2 regions of the Brevibacillus choshinensis genome follow, and region 1 is predicted to be linked to the other one. Evidence: riboswitches for the same ligand, from Rfam matches in the RefSeq annotation. Region 1 holds a riboswitch; the other holds the start of a gene.

Region 1 (8,040 bases):
GCTGTGCAGATAATGGTCGAAATAAGGCTTTCGGCTCCAGGTATCCATGTCAATGGGGTGGAAAATCATGCTTGGTTCCCTCCTAAAATGATCGTGTTTCTTTGCTTTAGGAGGCTTGATCCACTGCTTTAACCATATCCTCATCACGGTCCTCGCAAGATTTGAGCAGGTCATCTGCTCATAAAAGAAGTATACAGCAAAAGCAAAAGGGTGTTCCAATGGCAATTTTCCCGTTACTATGAATACAAAAGACTGAGAAATGGACGAGGAGGAACCGATGGCTATTCACTACGAGAAGGGCATCATTTTTGATATGGACAATACGCTGTTGAAATCTACGATTGATTTTCCGCGGATGAAGCATGCTATCTATCAGGTGCTGATAGATAATGGATGCTGCGAGCCAGGTCTGGATTGGCAAAATCATACGGCGTCACAGCTGATCGAGATCGGGAGACAATCTGCGAACATGACGCCTGAGCTGGAACAGCAGATGTGGGAAGCGGTCACTGCTGTGGAAAAGGAAGGGATGCACGGGGCTGTATTGGAGGACTACGCCGTGGAGGTGCTGGACGAATTGCAAAAACGCTGCCAGCTCTACATTCTCACGAACAATGCCTCCGCGGCTGCCCATGAGGCTCTGCACGAGACGGGGATTGCCCATTATTTTGCAGAAATCGTGGCACGCGAGCAAATGACGGAGCTGAAACCTTCTTCGTCAGGGGTACACTACATTTTGCGGCAGCATCCCGAACGGTCCATGAGTGCGTGGACGATGGTCGGGGATTCCTGGATCGATGGCAAAGCGGCGCAGAATGCCGATGTCCGCTTCATTGCCTACCAGGCTAAACAGCAGGAAATGGAGAGCAAGGGAGTTACACCGTTTACGACCATACGTGATTTGCGTGAGCTGCTGGCTCATTTTTGAGAAGAAAAGTGTAGGCTTTGTCCAGAAATGTGCTATACTCTACCTAACTGAATACCAGCCTTCAGGGTAGGGTGCAATTCCCGACCGGCGGTAATGACGAACGCACGTCTGAGCCCGCGACTCGCTGTCTGCAATTTGGGCAGCGACTGACTTGGTGAAATTCCAAGGCCGACGGTAAAGTCCGGATGGGAGAAGGTATTTGGAATAGCCTTGCAGCTGTTTTTTGCAAAAAAACGGTTGAGAATAGGCTTCTTTCTCGATGCCCTGAGTCGAATGCTCATGGGCATTTTTATTTGATAAAAGGAGGGAATAGTAGCACAGCAGGAATTTCATACGAAGCAATCTTCAGGGTAGGGTGTAATTCCCGACCGGCGGTGATGACGCAAGAGCGTCGAGCCCGCGACTCGCTGACCACGCATGGAAAGCGACTGATCTGGTGAAAATCCAGAGCCGACGGTACAGTCCGGATGGGAGAAGATGCAAGAGCGCCGTCTTGATTCGGTTTTTCGAAAAATCGATTGAAGGCAGGCGTCTTTCCCTATCCCCTGAAACGAATTGGTTTTAGGGTTTTTTTCGTTGGCTGGAATCTGGAGGGATAGGAGAGAGTGATGGAACAAGACGTACGCTTCATGGAAATGGCGCTGGAGCTGGCGCGAGGTGTAAGAGGACAGACGAGTCCCAATCCGCTGGTCGGAGCTGTGGTCGTTCAAAACGGTCAGGTCGTCGGCATGGGGGCACATCTGAAAGCGGGAGGGCCGCATGCGGAGGTGCATGCCCTGCGTATGGCGGGTGACCTAGCGAAAGGGGCTACCATGTACGTTACCCTGGAACCCTGCAGTCATCACGGGAAAACGCCTCCTTGTGCGGAAGCTGTGGTCGCAGCAGGCGTTTCACGAGTCGTGGTAGCCGTTCTGGACCCGAACCCCCTGGTAGCGGGAAAGGGAATCGAGAGGCTGCTTTCCGCGGGAGTCGAAGTGAAGATCGGCGTTTGCGCGCAGGAAGCGACCAAACTGAATGAAGTCTTTTTTCACTACATCCAAACCAAGCTTCCGTTTGTGACGGTGAAGACGGCGAGCACCCTTGACGGGAAAATCGCGACGGCCACTGGACATAGCCGCTGGATCACGGGGGAAGCAGCTAGAGCTGAGGTTCATGAGCTGCGCAGAACGAATGATGCCATATTGGTAGGGGTAGGAACGGTCTTGGCCGATGACCCTGAGCTGACAGCCCGATCGTCAGGAGAGCTGTATGGAAAACAGCCCGTCCGGGTCGTACTCGACAGCCAATTGCGCACTCCGCTGACAGCTCGCATCGTGCAGGATCCACTGGCAACGACCTGGATATTTACCACTCCGGAGGCATCAGAGGAGAGACGGCAAGCTTTTGCGGAAGTCAAACACGTCAAGCTGATCACGCTGGACGCTCCGCTCTCCGTGATGGCCGTATTGAAGCAGCTGGGGGAGCTCGGCATTACTTCCCTTTTGGTAGAAGGGGGAGCAGGAGTCAATGGTTCCTTTTTGCAGGCGAAAGCCATCCAAAAAATCATCAGTTACGTATCGATGAAGCTGGTTGGGGGTAAGGAGGCTTCGACCCCATTTGGCGGAGCGGGATTTGCCACCATGGATGAAGCGGTAACGCTGAAGGATATAGCCATCAAGCAGGTAAGTGAAGAAGATGTGCGCTTTATCGGCTACCCGCGCTGGGAGCAGCACGAATAAAGAGAGGTGACACCATTCATGTTTACGGGACTCGTGGAAGAAGTAGGCACACTTGATGCCATGACGGGAAGCGGACAGGCAAGTCGACTCGTCATCCGTGCAGCGCGTGTGCTCGAGGGAGTGAAGACAGGGGATAGCATCTCCGTAAACGGCATTTGCCTGACGGTCACCTCTTATTCGACTCACCAATTTACGGTAGATGTCATGCCGGAAACACTGAACAAAACGAGCCTGCGCCAGCTTAGGCAGGGACAGCGCGTCAATCTGGAGCGAGCGATGCGTCTGGGTGACCGGTTCGGGGGCCATATCGTATCGGGACATGTGGATGGTACGGGTATGATTGTATCTCGACAGCCGCATGCCAATGCGGTGCTGTTTCGCATCGCAGCCGACTCGGCTCTCTTGAAATACGTCATCCCGCGCGGCTCGATTTGTATCGATGGCATCAGCTTGACCGTAGTGGATGTGGATGACAGCAGCTTTTCGGTTTCGATCATCCCCCATACACTGGCACAGACTAGCCTGCAGGATCGCAAGGTGGGTGACCAGGTCAATCTGGAGACGGATGTCATCGGCAAATATGTGGAGCGTCTGATGGGAGTGCGCCAGGAAGCGGAATCGGAATCGGAAGGGAAAAGCGAACGGTCCTCCCGTTTGAGCCTCGCTTTTTTACAGGAAAACGGATTTGCCTAATCGAGGAGGGACAAGCCATGTTTGACAGCATAGAAGCAGCCTTGGAGGATTTGCGCCAAGGCAAGGCAGTAATCGTCGTAGACGATGAGGATCGAGAAAATGAAGGCGATTTTGTCTGCCTTGCACAGGCAGCGACGCCGGAGATGATTAACTTCATGGTTACGCACGGACGGGGACTGGTATGTGTTCCGGTTACAGAAGAGCGGGCCGCTCGCTTGGGCCTAAAGCCGATGGTCGAAGTGAATACCGACTCGCAAGGAACAGCCTTCACCGTTTCCATTGACGAAATGAGCACGCACACGGGCATTTCCGCCCACGAACGATCGCAGACGGTGCTTGCCATGCTGGATGAAAGCAAGACAGCTGAAGACTTCCGACGTCCTGGGCATATTTTTCCCTTGATTGCCAAAGCGGGTGGAGTCTTGCGCAGAGCCGGTCATACCGAAGCGGCTGTCGATCTCGCTCATTTGGCCGGAGCTGCCGAGGCGGGTGTCATTTGCGAGATCATGAATGAGGACGGATCCATGGCTCGACTGCCGCAGCTCGAAGAAATCGCCCGCCGCTTTGATCTCAAGCTGATTACCATCGCGGACCTGATTCGTTACCGGATGGCGAGAGAGTCATTGGTCAAAAAAGAGGTCGAAGTGAATTTGCCTACGGTCTACGGAGACTTCCGCATTGCAGCTTATACGAATGAGCTCGACGGCAAGGAGCATGTCGCCTTGATCAAGGGCGATATCTCTCCCGAGGAACAAGTCCTGGTCCGTGTGCACTCAGAGTGTTTGACCGGCGACGTTTTCGGCTCGGATCGCTGCGATTGCGGACCGCAGCTGCACGCTGCCCTCGAGAGAATCGAGGCGGAAGGACGCGGGATTCTGCTCTACATGCGGCAGGAGGGACGCGGCATCGGTCTGATCAACAAGCTCCGTGCCTATCAGCTGCAGGAGCAAGGAATGGATACGGTAGAGGCCAATGAAAAGCTGGGCTTTGCGGCAGACCTGCGGGATTACGGGGTGGGTGCTCAAATTTTGCGCGACCTCGGTGTACAACGGATGCGGCTTTTGACCAACAATCCCCGGAAAATTCGCGGGCTGGATGGCTACGGCTTGAAAGTCGAGGAGCGGGTGCCGATCCAGATGCCCGAGCATCCGCACAACAGCAAATACCTTGCAACCAAACAAGAGAAGCTGGGACACCTGCTTCAACTACATCGATAGGGAGTGGAATGAACATGAAAACATTTGAAGGACATTTGGTAGGTACAGGACTGCGCGTCGGGATCGTTGCTGGCCGTTTTAATGAGTTGATCGTCAGCAAGCTGGTGGGAGGCGCCTTGGATGCGCTGAAGCGTCATGGAGTAGACGACGAGAATGTGGATGTAGCGTGGGTGCCTGGAGCCTTCGAAATTCCCCTCATTGCAAAGAAAATGGCCGAGTCGGGTCGCTACGATGCCGTCGTTACCCTGGGGGCCGTCATCCGCGGGGCGACACCGCACTTTGATTACGTTTGCAACGAGACGGCAAAGGGCGTAGCTTCTCTCTCCCTATCCACGGGCATTCCAGTGATCTTTGGCGTTCTGACCACGGATTCCATCGAGCAGGCGATTGAGCGTGCCGGGACGAAAGCAGGGAACAAAGGATGGGAAGCTGCCGCTGCTGCTATCGAGATGGCGAATCTCTCCAGACAGTTTGCCTAAATTTTTTCGCCAGTTTCCCCTTAAAAGGACGCCTTTGTGCGTCCTTTTTTCGTTCTGGATAAAAACGCCATGGAAGGGCAAAGTAAGAACGATTTTCCTGTAAAGGTTGTAGGTTCCATGGTGAAACCAACTGAGTGGTGGAGTAATCGCGTGCAGAAAGTCCTTTCCTCGAATGGCGGCGCTGGCAGCCATCCAGAATCGGGAAAGAGTCAGATCACTCCTGAGCAAATAAAAGAGCAGCTACACAACGTGGATGACCTTAGCAGCTTTTCCCTGAACATGAATGGGGAGAGGGTACACGTTTTTTTTCTGGATACGATGGTGGATACAGCTGAATTGTATGACACCATTTTTTTGCCTTTGCAGCGTTCGGACGGGAGAAATCCCCTAGATGTCCTTCCATTCGCTCAGCCGCATGAAACGGATGACCCCACGCTCTTGATGAATAATTTGCTCAGAGGTCACACGATCCTGTTCTTTCTTGATCGGCATCTCATTTTGCAAATCAATACGTTCCACGTGGAGCATCGTTCCATCTCCAAATCGGAGAATGAGTCGACTGTTCTCGGGCCGCAGGACTCGTTTGTCGAAACGCTGGAGATCAATCTGTCATTGCTGCGCCGACGAATCGCTTCACCCGATTTGAAAATCGTCGCTTTTACGCTGGGGACGGAAACGCACAACCGCGTGGCCATGATTTACATGGAAGACATTGCGAATGCCGAGAATGTGGAACGAGTGAGGACGCGAATCAACAACGTGGTCTACCAAGGGTTCGTGGGCATGCCGGTATTGAAGCAAACGCTGGAAGACAAACCGTATTCGCCGTTTCCGCAGTTCGGGCTCACCAACAGGCCGGATAATGCGACGGCAGCCTTGTTGGATGGGAGAATCCTGGTTCTCTTGAATGGGAGTCCGGATGCGGCGATCTGTCCTTCTTCTTTCCTGGAGATGTTCAGCAGCCCGGAGGATTTCTACAATCGCTGGTCGACGGCGAGCTTGCTGCGGATCATCCGCTTTTTTGGCTTATTCGTTACCATTCTTCTGACTTCCAGCTATGTCTCGGTTCTCACCTTCCATCCCGAGATGCTGCCGCCTGCCTTGCTCACGATCCTTTCCGAATCCAGAAGCAGAGTTCCTTTTCCTCCTGTGGTCGAAGTGGTGTTCATTGAATTGATCATAGAGATTTTGCGGGAGGCAGGAATCCGAATGCCGACCAAAATCGGTCAGACGATCGGTATCGTAGGGGGTATCGTCATCGGGACCGCGTCTGTGCAAGCAGGTCTGGCGAGCAATATCCTGATCGTTCTCGTCTCTGTTTCTGCCTTGCTTTCATTCGTTCCGCCGAACTTCTTGATGAGCAATGCGATTCGCCTCGTCCGCTATGGATTCATTCTCATCGCAGGCCTGCTGGGCATGTACGGACAATTCCTGATGCTAGCCTTTTTGTTCGCCCATCTGCTGGACTTGACTTCACTGGGCTCCCCCTACATGACGACAGGGGTGCCGCGCAAATGGACAGACCTCTTGAACAGCCTTTTCCGAGCACCGATGAAGTTTATCATTTACCGCAGCGGGATGTCCCGAGCGAAACGCAAGAAAGCGAGGCCGATTGGCGAGGAGTAGGTTAGATGGACCAAGGGAAGATTCATAACCTCAACCCGTATCATGTGATTGGCTTGATTTTGAATGCGTGCATCGGAGTCAATCTGCTCATGCTGAGCCATTCCGTCAGCAAAATGGGCTACAATCAATGGTGGCTCCCGTTCATTCTGGGTACGATCGCTTCGCTTACCCTCATTCCCATGATTGCGCTGTGCAAACGTTACCCGGAGGATAGCCTGTTTGTCATTAACGAAAAATTGCTCGGAAAATGGTTGGGGAGAGGGGTAAACGTCCTTGTCATCATTTATGCCATCCTGAATGCGACGACGGTCAATTCCGGGTACGTTCGGCTGGTTCAGACCTCCATGGTCAGCAGTCAGACGGTTACGCTGCCCTTGTTGGGCCTTACATTGGTCATGGTCTACATTGCAAATGGGGGGATCAAGCTCGTAGCGCGATTCTGCCTGATTTCCTTCTTTTTTACCGGCTGGATGATCTACTACCTGCAGTGGGGGTTTCAAAAAGGGGGGATTATGCACATCTTTCCTTTGTTCAATACGAACTTCCCTGATGTTCTCAACGCTTTAAACAATTCATTTGCCAGTATGCTTGGCTTCGAGCTGCTGCTCTTCTACTATCCGTATATTCAGCAGAAGGAAAAAGCGCTGCGTCATGCGCTGTGGGGCGTCTGGCTGATCATCTTCTTTTACACTCTGGTCCTGCTCACCAGCGTCGCTTATTTTTCGGTATGGGAAATGGAGCATTTGATTTATCCGATCCTGAACCTCTTCAAAGCAGTCGAGCTGTCCTTCATGGAACGGTTGGAAAATGTCGGGATTGGCGTATGGGTCTTTCTCATTTTGAGCACAAGTGCGGCATATATATGGGCAGCGCGCAAAGGTATGGAAGAAATGACAGGACGCAAGAGAAAGTGGCATCTCCTGTTGCCGGCCACTCTCTCTTACTTTATCATCCGGGGACCCATCTCCACGGAAATCCAGCAATATCTATACGACAAAGTGACGGTCTACATGGGATACGGCGTGATCCTGTGGCCTGTTTTTTTACTTCTGGTGCATGCGATCCGGGGCAAGAGCGGAGGGGAGAAGACATGAGAAGACTGCTCTGCGTCTTCTTGGTGATCCTGGCAGTCGCGATCGGTCTGAGTGGATGTGCACCGGAATTTGAACGGCCCACCCTCGAAGATATGGCGATGATCGGGGTAATCGGATTTGATTATACAGGCACTGAGGAAGTAAAGGTGAGTGTGTCCATACCGGTTCCCTCCAGCCGCATCAAGGAAATGAACCAGACGTACACGACCAATGCGAGCGTGACCAGCGAGGCGATGCTCGCTCTCTCTACGATGGCGGAGAGAACCATGTCTCTTTCGCAGCTGC
Region 2 (8,040 bases), 1.9 Mb from region 1:
GATGCCCAGCGCCTGGACTTCCTGCTTGTTCGTCACCTTTTCATCCAGACGGACTTCCATGTTTTGATCCGTGCGCTCTGCCTTGCCAGCTTCCCGTCCATACACGTGCACGGAGGCCTTGGTTGAAAGGATGGTTCCCGTAACCAATCGCCCGCTGCCTGTTTCCACGACACAATGCTCGCCTTCCACGGCATTGAACTCAAATCCGCCAATCAGGGCCAGCTTCAGGCGTCCGTTTGACTTGATTTCTTTGACCATCGCCCCCAGCGTATCCACATGCGCGGTGAGCAGGCGTGCCTTTTCTTCGTTTGCTCCCGGAACGGTCGCAACGATCGCGCCTTTATTGGTTCGCTTGAATGAAACGCCAAGCTTTTCGAGCTCCTGCGCCACCCAGCCCATGACTTTCACGGTGTTGCCGGAAGGACTCGGAATATTGGCCAGCTGACAAAACGATTCGACGACATACTCGATTGATACGCTCATTGGATAGATCCTCCTGTTCGATAGGAAAACGAAGCTATGCTTGCAGCTCTTCCTGAATAAATTGGAGCACTTCCTGCACGTGCCCTTTTACCTTCACCTTCGTCCATACTTTCGCAATCTTTCCCTGCTTATCTATGACAAAGGTAGTCCGTTCGATGCCCATATATTCTCTGCCGTACATTTTTTTCAGCACCCACACGCCATACGCCTCTGCCACCTGATGATCCGGGTCAGCCAAAAGGGGAAACGGCAGCTCGTGCTTGGCCACGAATTTATCATGCGACTTCACTTCATCGGGGCTGATTCCCAAAACAACCGTGTCCAATTGCTTGAACTGAGGATGATAATCCCGAAAATCGCATGCTTCTGTCGTACAGCCTGGCGTCATGTCTTTGGGATAAAAATAAAGAACGACATTCTTTCCCCGGTACGAGGAGAGTGAGATGGTTTGATTCTCGTTTGCTTGCAGCGTAAAATCAGGAGCGGCTTGTCCAGTTTCGGTCATGCGTATCCCTTCCTTCTGTTCCGACTTTTCCTTGTTATGTACGCTTTGATTTTACCACAAGCTTACAGGCACTTCATCTGTATACACGTTGCGCTTTCTATCAGAAAACGATAGAATTGATTGATAGTATAGAGAACGACGAAAAATCAAAATTTGGCCTAGTCAGTTGGATGGTGAGAATTGGCATGAAAGAGTTTTTTGAAGTAACAGACCCAGAAGCACTAAAATCCCTCGCAATTGCCGAGCGTGTCAAGATCCTGGAACTGTTTGAAGATCTGGAGCCTCGGACAGCCAAGCAAATCGCGACCGAGTTGGGTGAAAACGCTGCCCGCCTTCATTATCATGTGAAGGAGCTGGTTCGTGTCGGTTTGCTGGAACAGGTGGATACTCGCGTCAAAGGGTCTATCGTGGAAAAGTACTATGAACCGGTAGCCAAAGTGATTCAGGTCAAGCTGCAAGTCATGATTGAAGAAAACGCACAGCAACTCAGTGATGTGATGTTTACTCCTTTTCGAACGACGGAAAAGGATCTCATGCGGACCTTGAACCGTTTTGTCGCCAGTGATCAGGACGTACGTAAAGAGTACAAAAACACGTTTGCTTTTAACTTGCACGAATTTCATCTCAGCCAGGACGAACGCAATCAGTTCGTCGAGGAAATCGCAGATCTTTTGCACAAGTACAAAGCATTGAAAAGCGAGCCAGGTCGCCGCAAGTTCAAGTTTTTTGACGTGCTCTTTCCTATGACACCAGCTGAAGCTTCTGATGATTCCGACGAGCCTTTCGAGGACTCCGAAGAATAACAGAATCGTTTGCCGCATAATTGTCACCGACATCATGAAAACCATCAGCTGAGATGGTTTTCTTTTTTGTTTGGATTGTTTGGATCTGGAAGGGGGCTGCGACATGAAAACCATCCTGTTTGATTTCGATGGGACCGTAGCGGACACGCTGCCGCTCATTTTCACCGCTTTTCGCTCGACGTTTCAGCGTTTTTTGCAAAAGCATTATACAGATGAGCAGATCATCGCCTTATTTGGACCGACAGAGACCGGAATCGTGAAAAAGGAGCTGCCTGTGCACGCGCATGTAGCAGCACTCGAGCATTTCTTCACTGTCTATGCCGACGAGCATGGGCGTATGCAAAACCCTCCCGAGATCGGGGGCATGCTCCAGCGATTGCAGGCGGCAGGCATCCAGATGGGGATCGTCACCGGAAAGGGCAGGCAGAGTGCCGACATTTCGCTGCAAGAGTGGGAGCTTTCTTCTTATTTTCATGTGGTCATTACCGGCGATGATGTCACCCATCCCAAGCCGCATCCGGAGGGCATTCTGCTTGCCATGGAGCGATTGGGCGCAAAGGCTGCCGAGACCATCTATGTGGGAGACAGCGATGCGGATGTGCAAGCAGGCCGCTCTGCCGGGCTGATGACGGTTGGGGTCGATTGGCTCGCAGTCACCCAAAAGGCCGGGCAATTTGATCCACAGCCGGATTATGTGTTTACAGATGTAGAAAGCTTCGTGGAGTGGGTGCTGGCCGCCCGGCGCTAAACTGTCCTCGCCAGCCCACAGACAAAAAGGCATGCCTCCATTTCAGAGGGCACGCCTTTTTTCTTTGCAGCTTGATCAGCTCCAAGGCTGGGAAAATAGCTCCTAGTAAGCTCGGCCGAACCAAACCGTGTGCTGTGCTTTTTCACCGCAGCAAATGCATGTTTCTTTTCGTACAGGTGGGTCAAACGGAATATTGCGGGAGGTAAACTTGGTCTCTTCCTTGACCTTCGCTTCGCATGCATCGTCTCCGCACCAGCCAGCCAGCACCCATCCACTTGGTGCATTGTCCTGCTCGCTCTTCTCGATATGCGACGCCAGCTGCTCCATGCTGTCGATCCCCAGATGGGAATTCGCCTCGCGAAAAGCCAATGCTTTTTGGAACATGTTTTGCTGGATTTCCTCGAGCAGGTTCCGGATCGTCTCCACGATGCCTTCCAGCGCCACCGTAATCTTTTCACCCGTATCGCGGCGTGCCAGAATCACTTGCCCATTTTCGACATCGCGCGGCCCCATTTCCAAACGTACAGGTACCCCGCGCATTTCCCACTCATTGAACTTCCAGCCTGGCGTCTCCTCACGAAGATCGGCACGAACGCGGATGCCGGAAGCCTTGATCGTATCGAAGAGCGGATCGAACGCCTGCATCACTTGCTCCCGCAGCTTCATCGGACCGACTGGAATCATGATCACTTGGGTAGGAGCCATCCGCGGAGGCAGAGACAATCCACGGTCATCCCCGTGCACCATGATCATCGAGCCGATCAAGCGGGTTGAGCTTCCCCAGGAAGTCGTGTGGACGTATTTGAACGTATTGTCTCGATCGAGGAACTTGATCTCAAAGCCGCGTGCGAAATTGTCGCCCAAGTAGTGGGATGTGCCTGCCTGTACGGCCTTCCCATCCTTCATCATCGCCTCGATAGAGTAAGTATCGACTGCGCCGGCAAAGCGTTCGCTAGGAGTCTTTTGTCCTTTCCATACGGGAATCGCCAGCTCCTGCTCGACGACTTCCCGATAGATCTCCAGCATCTGCATCGTTTCCTCTCGCGCCTCTTCCTCTGTCGCATGAGCTGTGTGCCCTTCCTGCCACAAGAACTCGGAGGTGCGTAAAAACGGCATGGTCCGCTTCTCCCAACGGAATACGTTTGCCCACTGATTAATGAGAACGGGCAAGTCGCGATAGCTCTGAATCCATTGGCTGTACATGTGACCGATGATGGTCTCGGACGTCGGGCGCAGTGCAAGACGCTCTTCCAAAGGCTCTCCGCCTGCTTCTGTCACCCATGGCAGCTCAGGATTGAAGCCCTCGATATGTTCTTTTTCCTTTTGCATGAAGGACTCAGGAATCAGCATCGGGAAATAAGCGTTTCGGTGTCCGGTTTCCTTGAAGCGCTTGTTCATCGCCTCTTGGATCCGTTCCCACAGCTCGAACCCTTCCGGCTTGAACACGATACATCCGCGAACGGGCGTGTAGTCCATCAGGTCCGCTTTTTTGATCGTATCGATGTACCAGCGTGAGAAATCCTCCGATTGCGGCGTGATTTCCTTCACAAATGCCTTTTCCTCTTTCATCCTTCTACAGCTCCTTTTTCTTGAATAAGTGAATGCAAAAAATCCCCCATCCCACATAGGGACGGAGGATCAACATCCGCGGTACCACCCTGATTGACCACAGCTGAAGGCTGCAGTCCGCTCAAAGTCCCGATAACGGCGGGGCATCCGGCGTGGCTCATCGCCAGCGGCTTCAGGATGGGGTGCAGTCATGCCGTAGTATCAGCCTTCCAGACAAGGGCCGACTCTCTGGGACGCGGCGAATCACTGCGAGTCCTTTCATAGCCTTTCATTTGTAGATATAGTAGCAAGTCATTTTCCGATTGTCAATTTGTGGCACGCGGGTTCAATCTGGACGCCAGCTTGACGTACACCGGATAAGCGACCAGGGAGAGCATCGCACCCTTGAAAATGTTGAACGGAACGATTCCGTACAGGACGAGTGACCACACGCTGTCTGCTCCAAAGGTCGACAGCAGCTGATCCATTGGCATTTGATAAAGAACGGCATAGGCAGGCAGCAGGAAGAACGCGTTGGCCAGAGCCATCACGGCGCTCATCAGCAGGGTACCCAAAGCGAGGCCGGTCAAAAAGCCTTTCTTGCCTTGGCCGAGTCGCTGCATGGAGACTGCCGCTACGATAAAGCTGGCGCCCGCCACCACGTTGGCCAGCTCCCCGATCAAAAGTCCGTCCGTATTTTTAAACAGCATGTGCAGGGCATTTTTCAAAACCTCCACGATGATCCCTGCCACTGGACCGTACATCAGACCGCCGATCAAGGCAGGCAGCGTACTGAAATCCAGCTTTAAAAAGCTCGGCATCAGTGGAATGGGGAATTCCAAATACTGCAGGATAAAGGCAACCGCTGCGAGCATGGGAATCGTCACAAGCTTTTGGGTTGACCTCGTGGAATGTAATGCTGTTTCTTTCATGTGTACCATCTCCTCATCTTTTTCTCCTTCTTGAGGAATGGCAACAGTGATCGTGAACCCACACATCCTGAACCTTGCGCAAACGAAAACAAGCCCGAGGAAAGAAAGATCCTCAGGGCTTTTTTGCAGGCGCATGACAAATCCTGATGCAAAAATGAGTACGAGAAACAAAAGGGCTGCGAAAGAGCAATGGCCCCTTTTCCCGTTTGCACAGGTAAACAAGCACGTGTGGTAACGTACTGTCGTCATCCTTCTCCCATCCAGACTGTACTGTCGGCTCTGGAATCGCACCAGATCCTGCACTCCCTGCTGCGATCAGCTCGGGAGGCTCGCGGGCTTACATGCATCAAAGCATGATCACCGCCGGTCGGGAATTTCACCCTGCCCCGAAGGAATGTGTTTGTTGTTGTATACAGCATATTATACTGCGGTTTTTTGATTTGACAATAGTTGAAAATGCGATTTTGGCATTTTCCGATGTTTTTTGTAGGAATTATAGGAATGAGCCCTTTTGATTTTTTTGTACACAACTTTTTTCGCTTCATAGAAAAAAGCCGAGGGATTTGCATCCTCTCAGCTCTTGAAATCATTTAGCCGCCCGTACTCTATTGCTCGCTTTGAGACGGGAGATCAATTTTCAATTCCAAGCCCTCGATAAACTGATCCTCACGCACCTTTTCAGAGAAATCATCCTCGTATTCAAAAGGCTTGATAATCAAATACTTGGTCTTTCCAGTAGTTGCATATCGCCCATCAAAGGTAATGCCATTCTCTACGAATGTTCCCTCACCGTTGAGAGCTGGCAGCTGACGACCTTGGTCATCATACACCGCAACTCTAGTATGGGACAATCGTTCCGATGCTTGATCAGCCAGTTTGATCGTCGTCACCAATCGCGTCGTCACAGGAGTTACATTCACCTCAGAGACAGTGAGTGACCCTTGATCGCTTGATCGGCTTGCATTCGGCTTCAAGTTGACGATGCCCTTCGTCGTTTTGTGGAATGGAACGTCCAAGGTAAACTCATGATCGATACCTGCCAGTTTTACCAATACTTCTGCGTGAAAAGGATCCGGTATCGTCGTGGTTGCATTCCGATCGACCGCTGGCAAAACATTCTCGAAAACGAGGACATTCGGGTTGGCAGCTCCCGCAGAGGCATAATTGACGCCTTCTTTTACTTGTCCATTGACTTTGAATACAACGCTGTCTATCGCGTTGCTGAGCTTTACGGCTTCTTCTCCCGTATCAAACATGCCTTCTTTCAAATTCGGTGCGGTTACGCGGAGCAAAAAGACGGCACGTGTTCCATCGTAGACTGTTTCCGTTACATCCAGCTTCACGTCCTGATAGGAGATGCCTGCATTGACCTTGGCAGTGAGACCTTGTTCTCCTGCTGCGCGCAACCCAAGATCCGCTTCAATCGAGCTGAACAGACTGCCCACCACCGGTATTTGCTTGAGGGATTTGGCCATGGCAGGCGAGATAAAGCCCGATGCAAAAACCGTAGCACCCAAAAGGATGGCCGCAGCTGCAACAGATGCCGTTTTCCAAAGACGCGGACGGGGTGCTCTTCCTTTTGGTAGACAAGGCCTTTCAGGGAGCGAAGCGTAAGTTTCATCAAGCCGAGATCGAACAAGTAATGACATACTCGTATTTTCCGCAGATTTATATTTTTTCAGTTCGACTTCCAATTTAGATAGATCCATAGTTCATCGCACCCTTCCCGATTGGCATCAAATGGTCCAGCAACGTTTTTCGCGCCCGGCTGAGCCTCATTTTTGCGGCGCTCTCCGAAATCTCCAATACTTCCGCTACTTGTCGCAAAGGCATATCTTCAAAATAAAAGAGGACAACGACCATGCGCTGCTGCTCCTCCAGCCTGTCAACGGCTTCCTTCAAGTCGACATCCTCGTACTCAGGGGAGAAAGACTGCACCACAGGAATATCCGCCATCGAAACGTTACGGGACCGACTTGCTGCTATCTTTTTGCACGCATTGATCAGGATTCGAAATATCCACGTCTTAAAAAAGCTTGGCTCACGAAGACTAGGAAGAGATTTATAGGCAAGCAAGATCGTTTCCTGGAGAGCATCCGCGACATCCTCGTCCTTTTTCAGGATGGACTTGGCCGTGTTGTGCAAAGGGCTCTCTACGTGCTTCATCAGACGGATAAATGCATCCCGATCACCTTGCTTGGCAAGGATCACCTGTTGGGTTAGCTCCACATTCTCCACTCCTTTCTGTTCGATATTTACAGTAATTAGATCCCCCTGCTCAAGCTTTGGTCACATCTTTTTTCCGTGTTGCATTTTTTCTGTGAAAAAGAGAAATAGCCTGGTCACAAAACGTCAGGGGCTGATTTCCCATAACGCCGGTTGTCACCAGGCTTTCCTAAAGAAAAGGAGCGGGCTATGAACCCGCTCCTCGATACTTGCTCACTCCGATATTCCAAACCAGAAGCCCGATGCCAAAGAAGATAACGGCCATCACCGGGGTCATCGCTGCATAGATGTACCACGTTTCTTTCCGGAGGAAGTAGGCCGCTGGATACACACCCACAAAGGCAAACGGAAGCACGTACGTCAGCACAAAGCGAATGACTTTGTTGTACACGTCAACCGGATAGCGCCCGTACTGCTGAATATTGTAGATCATCGGCGTGATGCCCGTACGCGAGTCGGAGAAAAAGCTGATGGCGGAAATCGCCGTGTACACGCCTCCGTAAATGAGCGCGCCACTGATGGACAGCACGATGAAAATGATCGGGTCGTACCAGTAAAAGACGAGATCCAGCTGAATCGCCGCATACGCCATAATGATCAGGCCGGAAATCACCCCGAAGATCCGGTCAGGGGCGATGGACTCCAGGCAGACCTGCGCCAGATTGTGCACGGGTCTGGTGAGGATCCGGTCCATTTCCCCGCGGATGATATAGCGCTCGTTGAAATCCCAAAAGCCAAAGAAGATCGAGAACAGCGCGTACGGCACCAAAAAGAACCCGTAAATGAAGATGATCT

Evidence for each region. A riboswitch is a leader RNA that binds a small molecule or an ion and turns the genes downstream of it on or off. The one in region 1 is predicted to bind FMN.
Region 2: linked by a shared signal. The riboswitch ahead of JNE38_RS04990 (ECF transporter S component) and the one ahead of ribD (bifunctional diaminohydroxyphosphoribosylaminopyrimidine deaminase/5-amino-6-(5-phosphoribosylamino)uracil reductase RibD) in region 1 are both predicted to bind FMN.

The regions. Positions count from the first base shown of each region.
Region 1 covers NZ_CP069127.1:5,166,050-5,174,089, reverse strand. The annotation lists gene catA (type A chloramphenicol O-acetyltransferase) at 1-69, opposite strand, end outside; gene JNE38_RS25915 (HAD family hydrolase) at 278-928, shown strand; FMN riboswitch at 982-1,129, shown strand; FMN riboswitch at 1,266-1,411, shown strand; gene ribD (bifunctional diaminohydroxyphosphoribosylaminopyrimidine deaminase/5-amino-6-(5-phosphoribosylamino)uracil reductase RibD) at 1,537-2,646, shown strand; gene JNE38_RS25905 (riboflavin synthase) at 2,665-3,339, shown strand; gene JNE38_RS25900 (bifunctional 3,4-dihydroxy-2-butanone-4-phosphate synthase/GTP cyclohydrolase II) at 3,357-4,556, shown strand; gene ribH (6,7-dimethyl-8-ribityllumazine synthase) at 4,571-5,035, shown strand; gene JNE38_RS25890 (spore germination protein) at 5,153-6,661, shown strand; gene JNE38_RS25885 (GerAB/ArcD/ProY family transporter) at 6,667-7,755, shown strand; gene JNE38_RS25880 (Ger(x)C family spore germination protein) at 7,752-8,040, shown strand, end outside.
Region 2 covers NZ_CP069127.1:939,093-947,132, reverse strand. The annotation lists gene JNE38_RS05015 (M42 family metallopeptidase) at 1-483, opposite strand, end outside; gene bcp (thioredoxin-dependent thiol peroxidase) at 518-988, opposite strand; gene JNE38_RS05005 (winged helix-turn-helix domain-containing protein) at 1,174-1,791, shown strand; gene JNE38_RS05000 (HAD family hydrolase) at 1,895-2,539, shown strand; gene proS (proline--tRNA ligase) at 2,642-4,108, opposite strand; gene JNE38_RS04990 (ECF transporter S component) at 4,414-5,019, opposite strand; FMN riboswitch at 5,264-5,417, opposite strand; gene JNE38_RS04985 (DUF4179 domain-containing protein) at 5,625-6,668, opposite strand; gene JNE38_RS04980 (RNA polymerase sigma factor) at 6,715-7,248, opposite strand; gene JNE38_RS04975 (ABC transporter permease) at 7,433-8,040, opposite strand, start outside.